Regions from separate parts of the Amycolatopsis alba DSM 44262 genome, predicted to be linked through region 2. Evidence: riboswitches for the same ligand, from Rfam matches in the RefSeq annotation. Region 2 holds a riboswitch; each other region holds the start of a gene.
What was found. Region 2 has a riboswitch for cobalamin ahead of AMYAL_RS0137790 (CoA-acylating methylmalonate-semialdehyde dehydrogenase). Riboswitches for the same ligand answer to the same signal wherever they lie in the genome.
Positions count from the first base shown of each region.

Region 1 (4,716 bases), 7.4 Mb from region 2:
AAACTCCGGCTGGGCACCGCGGTCGCCCTGATGATCCAGCGCGACCTGTTCTACACGGCCAAGGAAATCTCCAGCCTCGACCTGCTTTCCGGCGGCCGGGTGGTCTTCGGGGTCGGGGCGGGCTGGAACATCGAGGAGATGCGCAACCACGGCGTCGACCCGCGGACGCGGGGCGCGCTGCTGACCGAACAGCTCCAGGCGCTCAAGGAGATCTGGACCAAGGACGAGGCGGAGTTCCACGGCAAGCACGTCGACTTCGATCCGGTCTACTCCTGGCCGAAGCCGGTGCGGAAACCGCATCCGCCGATCTACGTCGCCGGTCAGGGCCCGGCCGGGCTCAAACGGCTCGCCGAACACGCCGACGGCTGGCTGCCGCATTCCGTGACCCCGCCTGAGGAATTGCGGCGCGTCCGGTCGTGGCTCGCCGACCAGGGCCGTGAAGACGTCCGGATCAGCGTGTTCGGCGCTCCGGCCGATCTCGACCTGCTGCGCGGCCTCGCCGATGCCGGGGTCGACGAGGTCTCCCTCATCCTGCCGACGCTGCCCGAGGCCGAGACGCTGGAGCGCCTCGACAAGCTTGTGCAGGTCGTCGAGCCGCTCCGCGCCTGAAGAACCGTGGGTGGCGTCACGGGCTCGCGCCGGTCCTGTTCCGGGGCAGACGACGTGACGGTGGAGGATTCAGGACGTTCAACGTCCCAAATCCTCCACACTCGACCACCAGCCAAGCAACTACGAGTCCACCAGAACCGGCCTCACCACTCACCGGCCGCTTACGGGCAGGCGAGCACCGGAGCCTGCGGACGGCCGCCGCCGTGCAGGTCACTCAGCGGAACCCTGGCCAGGCCGAGGATCGCCTGCGCGGTCGCGCGCGGGGCGGTCGACGGGTTCAGGCCGGTGGCGTCGTAGGCGATCGCGCCGCGGTCCGCCTCGGCGCCGGTGCAGCCGGTCTGCAGCGACCGCAGGAATTCCCGCGCCTTGACCGCGGCGGCGGGACGGTGCCCGGCCAGCGCTTCGGCGGCGAGGCCGGTGCTGTTGGCGTTCGGCGCGTTCGTGCCGACACCGAAGCCGCCGTTCGCGTGCTGCTTGGTGACCAGCCAGGTGGTGCCTTCGCGGGCGTTCACCGCGTCACCGGTGGCGCGCAGGGCCTGCACGACCATCGCGGTCGAGTCGACGTCGCTCGTGCAGGTCGCTTCGCCGAAGTTCAGCGGGAAGCCGCCGTCCGCGCACTGGCTGCCCGCCAGGAAGGTCACCGCCGACGCGGGCGCCCCGGCGGGGGTGCGATCCAGCGCCAGCAGGGCGAGCGACTGCGAGAAGGCGTTGGAGTAGTCGCCGAATTCGGAGCGGTCGGAGAACCGGCCGGACGGCGTGAGCAGCGAGAGCAGTCCCGTTTTCAGATCGACACCGCCGAACGACGCCGGGTTCTTGCCCCGGATCTGCGCGGCGAGCAGAAGTTTGGCGTGCGCGCCCGCGTACGCCTCGGCGCCGCTGCCGACGTAGCCGGTGGTGATCTCCGGCTTCGCCAGCCAGGCGATCGCCTTGCCCGCGTTCGTGTCGGACACCCCGGCGGCGGCGAACGCGAAGATCGCGTCGATCGTCAAGCCCTGGTCGGGGAACTTCTGGCCGCCGAAGTCGGCCTCGAACCTTTCCCCGTCGGTCAGCTGCCTGGCGAGCCAGCCCGCGGCGGCGTCCGCCTTGACCGGGGTGGCCGCGGTCGCCGCCGGTGCGGCGACCAGTCCGATGCCGCACAGCAAGGCGACAGCGAGGACCAAACGTCTCATGAGAACCCTTTCCCGCATTTCCACGACAGGAGTCGGTGGTGACACCGCGCGATGTGGGTGACCGGGCTCGCCTGGAGGGCATACCGTTGCGGGACAGCGCCGGACTCTCACCGGACTTCCCCCACGACCGCGCTGAATCGGACGAACCGAAGAATCTCATCCCGGTCAAGCGCCGGGGTACCGCCGGGCGCGAGCGGTGATGTGATCCTGGCAACCGACCTGGTCAGCGGTGCCTGCCGCAGGTAATCGAGTGTTAACCTCGGCGGGCTCGACAACTGAACACCGCTGCCCGTGACGGGGAAGCCGGTCGAAATCCGGCGCTGTCGCGCAACCGTGGGCCCTTCACCAGGGCGAGCCGGGGTACCGCACGGGCGGATGAACCAACCAGAAGTCCGAACCACTGTCGCGATAAACAGGGGTGACTGCGGCGTCCCGCGCCTGTCCTCCGTCATGCCGCAAGGAGGAGTCATGCGCCGCGGGTACCAGGCCGCACTGGCCTTCGCCGTCAGCGTCGGCGTGGTCGCCGCACTGCTCACCGGAACGGCGACGGCCGCCGGTGACCGTGACGCGGCGCAGGCGAATTCCCGCTGGCTCGCGACGAAACTGAAGCCGGACGGCACGCTCGAGAACCCCGCCGGCGGTCAGCTGCCCGACCACGGCCTGATGCTCGACGTGCTCTTCGCGATGTACGCCGCGGGCGAAGGTCAGCGTGCCGAGCCGATCGCGAAGTTCCTCGACGAACAAGGCCACGCCACCGACTACTTCACCTGGGACGGGTTCATCCCCGGCGCGGGGTTCGACAACGTCATCGTCGGCGGCGCCACGGCCAAGACCCTGGTCGCCGCGGAGGTCTCCGGCCGGAACCCCCGGAGCTTCGACGGCTACGACCTGGTCGCCGAGACCAAGGCCGCGATCATGCGCAACGGCCCCGACAAGGGCCGGGTAAGCGACTACACGAAGAATCCCGACATCACTGGCACGGTGAGCAACAACGCCAACATGTTCGGCCAGGCGCTCGGCGTGATCGGGCTCGCCGCGGTGGGCGAGAACGACCAGCTCGCCATCGACAAGCTGCTGACCCAGCAGTGTTCCGAGGGCTACTTCCGCATCTTCTTCCCCTACATCCCGACGAAAGAGACCGGCGACCACGTCACCCCGGACGGTCACAAGGTCTCGACCTGCGACGAGGGCAAGCCGCTCGACCTGTCCCCGTCCGACGGCGACGCCACCGGCATCGCGCTTTCGGCGATGGTGGCCGCGCGGAAGGCGGGCGCGACCGGGCTCGACGCCCCGATCGCCAAGACCGTCTCGTGGCTGCTCGGCAACCAGAGCGCCGGTGGCGGCTGGGGTGGCGGCGTCGGCACCGAGGCCCCGAACACCAACAGCACCGGGATGATCGTCCAGGGGCTCGCCGACGCGGGCGGCGCGGCCGCGGCGGTGGACAAGGGCGTGCGGTTCCTCAAATCCGCGCAGGCCAACGCCGCGGCCGACGCAGGCAACCGGCTCGCGGGCGAACTCGGCGCGATCGCCTACAACCCCGCTTCCTACGAAGCCGCGCGTACCTCGGGCATCAGCGGGCTCGACACCTGGATCCGCGCGGGTGCCCAGGCTTCGCTCGGGCTGGCGCAGATCGGCTTCTATTCGCTCGCGAAGGGCGGCGCGCAGCCGCCGACCAGCAGCGTTTCGGAAACGCCGACGACCTCGTCCGAAACGGGCTCGCCCACGAGCACCCCGACTTCGACCACGAGCGAACCGGTGCCGACCAGCACCACCACGACCACGACCACGACCACCACCACGACCACAACGACGACGACCACCACGACCACGACGTCGGTGACACCGACGCCGAGCACGTCGTCCCAGTCGGTCAGCCCGCCCGCGCCGAGCACGGTCACCGTCACGAACACCCCGCCCGCAGCCAAACCGGTGCCGGACAAGCCGGCACCGAAGACCGTGGCGCCGAAACCCAAGAAGACCGTCACCCCCAGGGCGTCGACCGGCGCCAGGGTCCCGCCGCCGACCGCGATCGCCACGCCGGTCGCGGTCCCCGGCACGGCCACCGCGGCTTCCCGGCTCGGTGCGTACCTGACGAACCGGCTCGTCGGCGGTGACCACGTCGAGGTCACCGAGGACGGGAAGACCTACGTCGACTACGACGCCACCGCCGATCTCGTGCTGGCCCTGCGGGCGCTGGACGAGCAGCCGGACACGGTCGCCCGCGCCTCGAAGTTCCTGCTCACGAACGAAGCCGTGCAGGCCTACGCCCACGGCGCGCCCTACGAGCAGAGCGGGGCCGCCTACGCCGAGCCGCTCGCGAAACTCGTGCTCGTCGCCGAATTCGCCAAGGCGGACGTCGCCGGGCAGTTGCGCGCCGATCTGGTGAAACTGCGTGGCGTGGACGGCAAGTTCACCGATATCGGGTCCTTCGCCGACGCTGACGAGACCGTCGAGCGGCACTCTTGGGCGGTGCTCGCCACTGCCGCCGACCCCGGCCCCGCGGTCGAACTGCTCCTTTCGCGCCAGTGCGCCGACGGAACCTTTCCGAAGCACCTCGACACCGCGGAGTGCGGCTCCGGCGACCTCGGCGCGACGGCCGCGGCGGTCACCGCGCTGGCCGCCCGTCCGCACACCGACGCCGCGCCGTCGACCAAACGGCCCGACGGCTGGACCGAGCGGCGCGTTTCGGCGTTCGTCTCCGCGGTGGGCGCGCTCGGCGTCCGGCCGACCGGCGAGGGCATGGTGACCGGCGAAGCGGGCGAGCCGGACGTCGCGCTCAGCGCCGTCGTGGCCGCCGCGCGGCAGATCGCCGGCCTCGACGCGAGCGGAACCGCGCGGTCGCTGGGCAAACTGGTCCAGGCCGACGGCGGTTTCGTCAAGGGAGCGGTCGCGGCGAGCGACGGGAAGACCGACTTCCCGACCAGCCTGGCCGCCGCGC
Region 1 covers NZ_KB913032.1:689,101-693,816, reverse strand. The annotation lists gene AMYAL_RS0103060 (LLM class F420-dependent oxidoreductase) at 1-609, shown strand, start outside; gene AMYAL_RS0103055 (prenyltransferase/squalene oxidase repeat-containing protein) at 771-1,778, opposite strand; cobalamin riboswitch at 1,814-1,938, opposite strand; cobalamin riboswitch at 2,022-2,163, shown strand; gene AMYAL_RS50120 (hypothetical protein) at 2,247-4,716, shown strand, end outside.
Region 1: it holds a riboswitch for cobalamin, as region 2 does, so the genes downstream of both, AMYAL_RS0103055 (prenyltransferase/squalene oxidase repeat-containing protein) here and AMYAL_RS0137790 (CoA-acylating methylmalonate-semialdehyde dehydrogenase) in region 2, are expected to answer to the same signal.

Region 2 (4,716 bases):
CGAGATGATCACGCGCATGATTTCGTTGGTCCCTTCGAGGATCTGGTGCACCCGCAGGTCGCGGACGATCTTCTCCAGTCCGTACTCGGCGAGGTAGCCGTAGCCGCCGTGCAGCTGCAGCGCCTGGTTGGCCACCTCGAACCCGGTGTCGGTGCAGAAGCGTTTCGCCATCGCCGAAAGCTGGGTCGCGGTGTCCTCGCCATGGTCGAGCGCGTCCGCGGCCCGCCAGAGCAGGGTGCGGGCGGCTTCGAGATCGGTGCGCATGTCCGCGAGCCGGAACTGCAGCGCCTGCTTCTCCGACAGCTTCTCGCCGAACGCCGAACGCTCCGACAGATGCCGGACGGCCATACCGAGCGCGGCCTCGGCGCCGCCGAGGGAGCAGGCCGAGATGTTGAGCCTGCCCCCGTCCAGCGCGGACATCGCGACGCGGAAACCGTTGCCCTCACCGCCGAGCAGCGCGGACGCCGGGACGCGGGCGCCGTCGAAGATGACCTGCCGGGTGGGCTGGGCGTTCCAGCCCATCTTGATCTCGTTGGGGCCGAAGGAAACGCCGGGGGTGTCCCGGTCGACGATGAACGCCGAGATGCCGCGCGCGCCGGGGCCGCCGGTGCGGGCGAGCACGACGTGGACGTCCGAGATACCCGCGCCGGAGATGAACTGCTTGACTCCGTCGAGGACGTACTCGTCACCCTCGCGGCGGGCGCGGGTGGAGAGCGCCGCCGCGTCGGAACCGGCGTCCGGCTCGGTGAGGCAATAGCTGCCGAAAGTATCCATAGTGGACATCCGCGGCAGGTACCGGTGCCGCTGGGCGTCGTCGCCGAACTTGTCGATCATGGTCGCGACCATGTTGTGGATGGAGATATACGCGGCCAGCGAAGGGCAGCCGGTGGCGAGCGCCTCGAAGACGAGGACGCCGTCGAGCCGTCCGAGCGCGGAGCCGCCGAGGTCTTCGGGCAGGTAGACGCCGCCCATGCCCAGCTGGGCGGCCTTGCGCAGGACGTCGACCGGGAAGTGCTTGGCCTGGTCCCATTCGATCGCGTGCGGGGCGAGGTGCTCCGCGGCGAACTCCGCCGCGGTCTCGCGAAGGGCCCGCTGTTCGTCGGTCAGTCTCATCGCGGCCTCAGCTCATCGTCGGGATGACGAAGCTGGCGCCTTCCTTGGTGCCGGAAGGCCAGCGCGAGGTGACCGTCTTGGTCTTGGTGTAGAAGCGGATCGAGTCCGGCCCGTGCTGGTTCAGATCGCCGAAACCGGAACGCTTCCAGCCGCCGAAGGTGTGGTAGGCGATCGGCACCGGGATGGGCACGTTGACTCCGACCATGCCGGTGTTCACCCGCGAGGTGAAGTCGCGGGCGGTGTCACCGTCGCGGGTGAAGATCGCGACGCCGTTGCCGTACTCGTGCTCGCTGGGCAGCCGGAGTGCTTCCTCGTAGTCGGCCGCGCGGACGATCGACAGCACCGGCCCGAAGATCTCTTCACGGTAGATCCGCATGTCGCTGGTGACGTGGTCGAACAGGCAGCCGCCGAGGAAGAAGCCGTTCTCGTGACCGTCCACAGTGGTCTCGCGACCGTCGACGAGCAGCTTCGCCCCTTCCGCGAGGCCGACGTCGATGTAGTCGCGGACGCGCTGGACGGCCTCGGCGGTCACCAGCGGCCCGAAGTCGGCCGTCTCGTCGAGCGAGGCGCCGACCTTCAGCGTCTTGACACGTTCGGTAAGCCGGGCGGCCAGCGCGTCGGCGGTGGCCTCGCCGACCGGGACGGCGACCGAGATCGCCATGCAGCGTTCGCCCGCGGAGCCGTACCCGGCGCCGATCAGCGCGTCGACGACCTGGTCGAGGTCCGCGTCCGGCATCACGATCATGTGGTTCTTGGCTCCGCCGAAGCACTGCGCGCGCTTTCCGTGCGCGGCCGCGGTGGTGTAGATGTACTCGGCGATCGACGACGAACCGACGAAGCCGACGGCCTCGACGCGGGGATCGGTCAGCAGCGCGTCGACGGCTTCCTTGTCGCCGTTGACCACGTTGAACACACCCGGCGGCAGACCGGCTTCCAGGAAGAGCTCGGCCAGCCGCAGGGGGACCGACGGGTCGCGTTCGGACGGTTTGAGCACGAAGGCGTTCCCGCAGGCGATCGCCGGGGCGGCCTTCCACAGCGGGATCATCGCGGGGAAGTTGAACGGCGTGATCCCGGCGACCACGCCGAGCGGCTGCCGCATCGAGTAGACGTCGATACCGGTGCCCGCGTTGTCGCTGTACTCGCCCTTGAGCAGATGCGGGATGCCGATGGCGAACTCGACCACTTCGAGCCCGCGCTGGATGTCGCCGCGCGCGTCGGGGACGGTCTTGCCGTGTTCGGAGGTGAGCAGCCGGGCGAGGGAGTCCTCCTCGGCGCGGACGAGGTCGACGAACTTCATCAGCACACGGGCCCGCCGCTGCGGGTTCCAGCGGGCCCACTCGAGCTGGGCCTGCGCCGCGTCCGCGACCACGGTGGCGACCTCGTCGGCCGAGGCGAGCGGGACACGGGCCTGGACGGCGCCGGTGCTGGGGTCGAAGACGTCGGCGAACCGGCCGGACGTCCCCGCGACCGGCTTGCCGCCGACGAAATGACTGAGTTCGGTGCTCATGGATGCCCTTTCCGAAAGTACGCAGGACGAAGCCGCCCGAAGACCGCGATCGGCGGCCGGGCAGGGGAGTACGGACGACTTACCGCCGGGGTGGTGGCGGGTCGGCGACTTTCGCGCAGGCAGGAAGAATCCGCATGCGTTCAGCTCCATCCTCGTGGACGAACGTGGACATCTGCGGCCGGTATCCTGGCTCCCGGATCCGCGGCGGCTCCGGCCTTCCCGGCTCGCGCCAGTGGCCTTCTCTGCGGGAGCGCCGCTCCCCGGTCACAGTGGCGGGACCGCACCGGATTTCCACCGGCTTCCCTGCACCGCAGACCTGTGGACACCATAAAGTAGGAAGTCCGACTATGTCGAGGTTGTGGCGTACGCCTCAGCGGCCCCGCTCCATCGAGCGGCGGGGTGGTAGCTGGTGTTGCGAAAGCCACTTTCGCAACGTTGAAGGTTGCGAAAGTGGCTTTCGCAACGCTTCCGGCGGGACCACCTGCCCGGCGGCGGTAGCGGTCGGGAGCGGTAGCGGTCGGCAGTGCCGAGTGTCGCGAAAGCCACTTTCGAGACATCAGACGTCCCGAAAGTGGCTTTCGCGACACCGGGGCCGGCGGCCCCGCTCCGAATCGCGACTCAGGCGAGGGGTGGGTAGGGCAGCAGGCTGGAGGAGTGCTCGTCCACCCGCATTGGCTTCCCGATCGCGGGGAAGGCACGCTGCGGGCAGGCGGGCCGCTCGCAGACCTTGCAGCCCATCCCGATCGGGGTGATCGCCGCGCCGGTGCCGAGTGCCAGGCCGTCGGAGTAGACGAGCCGCCGGGCATGCCGCAGTTCGCAGCCGAGCCCGATCGCGAACGTCTTCCCCGGATCGCCGTGCCCGCCCGCCGCGCGGGAAACGGTGCGCGCGAGCCAGAAGTACTTCTTCCCGTCCGGGAGTTCGGCGATCTGCGTGAGGATCCGGCCCGGCGAACCGAAGGCTTCGTAGACGATCCACAGTGGACACGAGCCGCCGACCCTGGAGAAGTGGAACCCGGTGGCGGACTGGCGTTTCGAGATGTTGCCCGCGCGATCGACGCGGACGAACGAGAACGGCACCCCGCGTGTGCCGGGACGCTGCAAAGTGGACAGCCGGTGGCAGATCGTCTCGAAGCCGACACCGAAATGGTCCGAGAGCCGCATGATGTCGTAGCGGTACCGTTCGGCCGCGCCGAGGAAGACGCGGTACGGCAGCACGACCGCGCCCGCGTAATAGTTGGCCAGGCCGATCCGGGCGAGCCGCCGGGCGGTGTCGCCGCCGAAGTTGCCGCCGTCCACCAGCCGGTCGATCACGTCTCCGGCTTCCAGCAGTGCCAGTTCGGACGCGAGCCGGAAGGCGGCTTGCCCTGGTCTCAGGGCGGGGGAGAGGCGCAGGGTCTTCTCGCGTGCGTCGAAGTGGTGCTGGTCGGCGCCCAGGGGTTCGGCGACGACCTTGACTCCGTGCCGCTCCAGGAGCCCGGCCGCCAGTCCATTGCGGACTTCGCCAGGGTGCAAGCGCAGTGCGGCGGCGAGCTTCTCCGCGGGAGCGTCGAGTTCGGCGACGTGGTTGCGGCGTGCGTAGAACCAGTCACGGATCTCCTCGTGCGGCTGCTGCGCGGTCGAGCGATCGAGTCCCTGTTCGGTCACCAGCGTCGCGATGTTCTCCACCGCGTCCCGGTAACGCCGGTGGAGCGCGACGAGTGTCCGTGCCACCTCGGGCAGGGTGGTGGTCAGGGCGTCGACCTCGCCGGCGGAGATCGCGCCGCTGACGGTGTTGTCGTCGAACACCTCGCGTACGTCCGCGACCAGCCGCGCGGTGTCCTGGGCGGCGAAGAACTCCGTGTCCACGCCGAAGGTCTCGGTGAGCTTCAGCAGGACCGGCAGCGTCAGTGGTCTGCCGTTGTGTTCGAGCTGGTTGACGTAGCTCGGCGAGATCTCCAGCAGCCGCGCCAGCTCGGACTGCGTCATCGACCGGCCTTCACGCAGTTGCCGCAGCCGCGCTCCCGCGTACATCTTCTCCACAAGCCGACTGTAACAACTTTTACAAGCGGTCCGCGAACGTTCACAAACCTTCACAGGGCTCTGGCCTGGTGAACGGT
Region 2 covers NZ_KB913032.1:8,122,262-8,126,977, reverse strand. The annotation lists gene AMYAL_RS0137795 (acyl-CoA dehydrogenase family protein) at 1-1,113, opposite strand, end outside; gene AMYAL_RS0137790 (CoA-acylating methylmalonate-semialdehyde dehydrogenase) at 1,121-2,620, opposite strand; cobalamin riboswitch at 2,780-2,965, opposite strand; gene AMYAL_RS0137785 (short-chain fatty acyl-CoA regulator family protein) at 3,239-4,639, opposite strand.

Region 3 (4,716 bases), 800 kb from region 2:
ACACCATGCCGCGCGGCATGCTCGGGCTCTCGGCCGAGCTGATCGAGCAGTACATGCACTTCATCACCGACCGCCGCGCCCAGCAGATCGGCCTCCAGCCGATCTTCGGCGAGACGGAGAACCCGTTCCCGTGGATGTCGGAGGCGATGGACCTCAAGAAGGAGAAGAACTTCTTCGAGACCCGCGTCATCGAGTACCAGTCCGGTGGCGCCCTCGACTGGGACTGACAAGTCCCTCCGAAGTACATGAAGGCCCCCTTCCTTGCGCCCAGGTGCAGGAAGGGGGCCTTCATGTACTCGGCAACACTTTCGCCGCTTCAGGTTCAGGCTTGGGCGAAGTACTGTTCCGCCGCTTCCAGGCGCGGCACCGGGACGCCCAGCCGCCGCGCTTCGGCCAGGGTGTCCCGGCAGACCTCGCGCGGCTCCTCGGCGCCGGGGTCGGAGTGCGCCGTGACACTCACGCGCGCCACGGCGACATGAGCGGTCAGCCAGGCGAGCACGGAGGCCGTCAGCCAGGTGGGCGCCCGGAACGGCAGCAAACCGACCCGGTGACGTCGCAGGTCGAGGCCGCGCGCCTGGAGAAGCGGCAGTAGTTCACGGCCGTTCAGCAACCCCTCGCGTAAGTCGGTCCTCGACCCGGCCAGCTCGGACAGGGAACCCAGCCGCAGGCCCTGCGAGAGCAAGCCCGCATCCGACACGAAATGGACCCACAGCCAGCCGCGGAAGTCGGGCCGCTCCTTGATCCGGAGCCCGGCCTCGCGAAACGCCTGGCGCACGGCCCGCTCCCGATCGGTCGGGGGCCTGCCGAGGGTGCCGAAGATGACCGACGGCATCAGCATCCCGTGGAGCACGCCGTCCGCGTCGAAACCGCCTCCGGCCTGCGGAAAGCCCCAGGCGATCCGGTCGAGAGGGAGCGGGCCGATCGCCGCCGTCGGCTCGGTCCAGATGTTGCCGAAGACAAGTACCGTGGCCTTGCCGACACGAGGGGCCAGGAAAGCCGTCGCCTCCGGAAGGCGGTGGTGCGACACGCTGAGCACGATCAGGTCGAAATCGTGGTCCGGCTCCAGTGTTTCGCGGAGGCGCACCGGCCACTCTTCGACGACGCGCTGCCCCCATACCCGGCGCCGCGTGTCGAGCAGGTCGAGATCCACCGTGTCCCCGTACTCCGCAGCGCGGCCCGGCCGGACGTAGAACTCGACGTCATGTCCCGCCTTGTGCAGGGCCCAGCCGTAGATGGTGGCGATCACGCCACGGCCGAACATCAGGATCTTCAAGGTGCACCTCACGGGGTACGATTGATGTGGAGATCATCTCCACTTCGAAAATATGGAGATGATCTCCATTTGTCAACGCGAGGGAGCGCATGACCGCCGACAAGCCGCTGCGGGCCGATGCCCGGCGCAAGCGCGAGGCCCTGCTCGCCAAGGCACGGGAGCTCTTCCAGGCCGGATGCTTCTTCGATCTGCGCTTCGACGACTTCGCCTGCCTGGCAGGCGTGGGCACCGGCACGCTCTACCGCCACTTCCCCACCAGGGAGGCACTGGCCGAGGCGGTCTACCACGGGGAAGTCGCCGCGCTGTGCGACCGCGCCCGACAGCTCCAGGCCACCCTGCCCGCGGCGGAGGCGTTGGCGACCTTCCTCCGCGACATGGTCGACCACATCGATGCCCATCAAGGCCTGGCCCGGACGCTGGCCACCCTCATGGCCGATCGTTCGGGCGCGCTCGCCGAGGGCAGCCAGGCGCTGGAACAGGCTGTCACCGACCTGGTGGCCGACGCCGTCCGGGACGGCACCGTTCGCGACGACGTGGACGCCGGCGCCGTGATGATGGCGTTGCACGGCATCGGCGCGGCCCATGACCGCCCCGGATGGCGGGCCGAGGCCGACGGTGTCATCACCCTCCTGCTGGACGGGCTGCACCGTCCGCTCTGACTTTTCTCACATTCGAGCGGTCCCGTAGCGCTCCTGAGTACGCTTCGAGGTGCTACTGGTTCGCCCGGCCTCCCAGGCCGGTCGAGGTAACAGGGAACCCGGTGTGAATCCGGGACTGCCCCGCAGCGGTATGTGGGAACGAAAGCCGTCACCGTGCGAGACACGGTAAAGCACTGGGCATGGCGCCCTGGGAAGCGACGGCCGGTAGGAGCGAGCGAGTCGCCCACGAGTCCGAAGACCTGCCCGTGGTACGTGCGCCGACGGCGTGCGTGAGTCCGGGCCTCGCGGGATGGGCACGACCGAAATCGCGGTCACTCCTGCGCGCGCTCCGGACTCTGACGACAAGCTCGCGAGGAGAGAGCTGTGACCGAAATCGGCACGACAGTGCTGGGCTACCCCCGGATCGGACCGGACCGGGAACTCAAGCGTGCGCTCGAACGCTACTGGGCGGGCAAGATCGACGAGGCCGAACTGCTGGGCACCGGCCGCGCGTTGCGGACGCAGACCTGGCAGGCGCTCGAAAAGGCCGGGCTGGACTCCGTCCCGTCCAACACGTTCTCCCACTACGACCAGGTGCTCGACACCGCCGAGCTGTTCGGGGCGCTGCCGGAGCGCTTCACGACGCTCGGCCTTTCGCCGCTCGACACCTACTTCGCCGCCGCGCGCGGGGTGCAGGACGCGCCGGCGATGGAGATGACGAAGTGGTTCGACACGAACTACCACTACCTCGTCCCCGAACTCGGCCCGGACACGACGTTCTCGCTCACCGGCACCAAACCGCTGGACGAGTATCGCGAAGCCCGCGCGATCGGCGTCGAGACGCGGCCGGTACTGGTGGGCCCGGTGACGTTCCTGCTCCTCGCGAAGGCGTCCGAGAGCGCCCCAGAGGGCTTCCGCCCGCTGGACCTGCTCGACGACCTCCTCGACGGCTATGTCGAACTGCTGCGCCAGCTGCACGACGAAGGCGTCGAGTGGGTGCAGTTCGACGAGCCCGCCTTCGCCGCGGATCGCACCGAGCAGGAGCTCAACGCGCTCATCCGCGCCTACCACCGGCTCGCGAAAGCCACCGCGCGGCCGAAGATCCTGGTCGCCGGCTACTTCGGCGGTCTCGGTCGCGCTCTGGGAGTGCTCGCCCGCTCCCCGATCGACGCGATCGCCGTCGACCTGGTCACCGATGAGTCCTTTGTGGACGCTGTCGTGGCCGAACCCGCGTTGCGGGACAAGGAGGTCCTGGCCGGTGTCGTGGACGGGCGCAACGTCTGGCGCACCGACCCGGCCCGCGCGCTCGGCCGGGCGGCGACGCTGCTCGGCACCGCGAAGTCGGTCAGCGTGTCGACGTCGTGCTCACTGCTGCACGTGCCCTACGACGTCGAACGGGAGGACGGGCTTCACCCGCGTCTCAAGGGCTGGCTCGCTTTCGCCAAGCAGAAGGTCGACGAGGTCGTCCTGCTCGGGCGCGCGCTGAAGGAGGACGGGGTCGACCTGTCCGCCGCTCGTGCCGCGGTCTCGGATCGCGCCACGGCGGCCGACCTGGCCGACGCCGGCGTGCGCGCCAGGCTGGAGGCGTTGCGGCCGGAAGACACCGTCCGCTCCCCCTATGCCCGGCGCGCGGCGGCGCAGCAGGCCGCGCTGGACCTGCCGCCGTTGCCGAGCACGACGATCGGCTCGTTCCCGCAGACCACCGAGGTCCGCAAGGCGCGGGCCGCGCACAAAGCGGGTTCGCTGGACGACGCGGGCTACGAGGCCGCGATGAAGGCGGAGATCGAGCACGTCATCCGGCTGCAGGAGGATCTCGGGCTGGACGTGCTGGTGCACGGCGAACCCGAGCGCAACGACATGGTGCAGTACTTCGCCGAGCGGCTGGCCGGGTTCGCCGCCACCGACTTCGGCTGGGTGCAGTCCTATGGCTCGCGGTGTGTCCGGCCGCCGATCCTGTACGGCGACGTCTCGCGCCCGGAGCCGATGACCGTCGAGTGGGCGCGCTACGCGCAGAGCCTGACCGGCAAACCCGTCAAGGGAATGCTGACCGGTCCGGTGACGATCCTGGCGTGGTCGTTCGTCCGCGACGACCAGCCGCTGGGCGAGACCGCCCGCCAGGTGGCGCTGGCCATCCGCGACGAGGTCCACGACCTGCAGGAGGTGGGCATCCGCGTCATCCAGGTCGACGAGCCGGCGCTGCGGGAACTGCTCCCGCTGCGCGCGGCCGCGCACGAGGCGTACTTCGCGTGGGCGGTCTCGTCGTTCCGGCTGGCGACGTCCGGCATCTCCGACGCGACGCAGATCCACACGCATATGTGCTATTCGGAGTTCGGTGAGGTGGTCAAGGCGATCGACGCGCTCGACGCCGACGTCACCAGCATCGAAGCCGCGCGGTCGAAGATGGAGGTCGTCACCGACCTGGGCGCGGCGGGCTTCGGCCGAGGTGTCGGGCCCGGCGTGTACGACATCCACTCGCCGCGGGTGCCCGACGTCGACGAGGTCAGCGGGCTGCTGCGGACCGCCGTCGGCGCCGTGCCAGCCGAGCGGATCTGGGTGAACCCGGACTGCGGCCTGAAGACCCGCGGCTACGCCGAGGTCGAACCGGCCCTGCGGAACCTGGTCGCGGCCGCCCACGCGGTGCGGGCCGAGCTGGGCTGACCCGTTCCGTGAAGGCCTCCTTCCCTACTCTCAGGGTAGGGAAGGAGGCCTTCACGGACTTTCGCCGAGGTATTGTCAGGACGTCAACAAGGGTGCGATGGTGGAGCGGTAGCCGGTCTCAACGGGGAGATGGTCACCATGGCGAAC
Region 3 covers NZ_KB913032.1:8,920,049-8,924,764, forward strand. The annotation lists gene AMYAL_RS0141005 (ribonucleotide-diphosphate reductase subunit beta) at 1-227, shown strand, start outside; gene AMYAL_RS0141010 (ketopantoate reductase family protein) at 323-1,273, opposite strand; gene AMYAL_RS0141015 (TetR/AcrR family transcriptional regulator) at 1,363-1,932, shown strand; cobalamin riboswitch at 1,972-2,193, shown strand; gene metE (5-methyltetrahydropteroyltriglutamate--homocysteine S-methyltransferase) at 2,296-4,569, shown strand; gene AMYAL_RS0141025 (cytochrome P450) at 4,708-4,716, shown strand, end outside.
Region 3: it holds a riboswitch for cobalamin, as region 2 does, so the genes downstream of both, metE (5-methyltetrahydropteroyltriglutamate--homocysteine S-methyltransferase) here and AMYAL_RS0137790 (CoA-acylating methylmalonate-semialdehyde dehydrogenase) in region 2, are expected to answer to the same signal.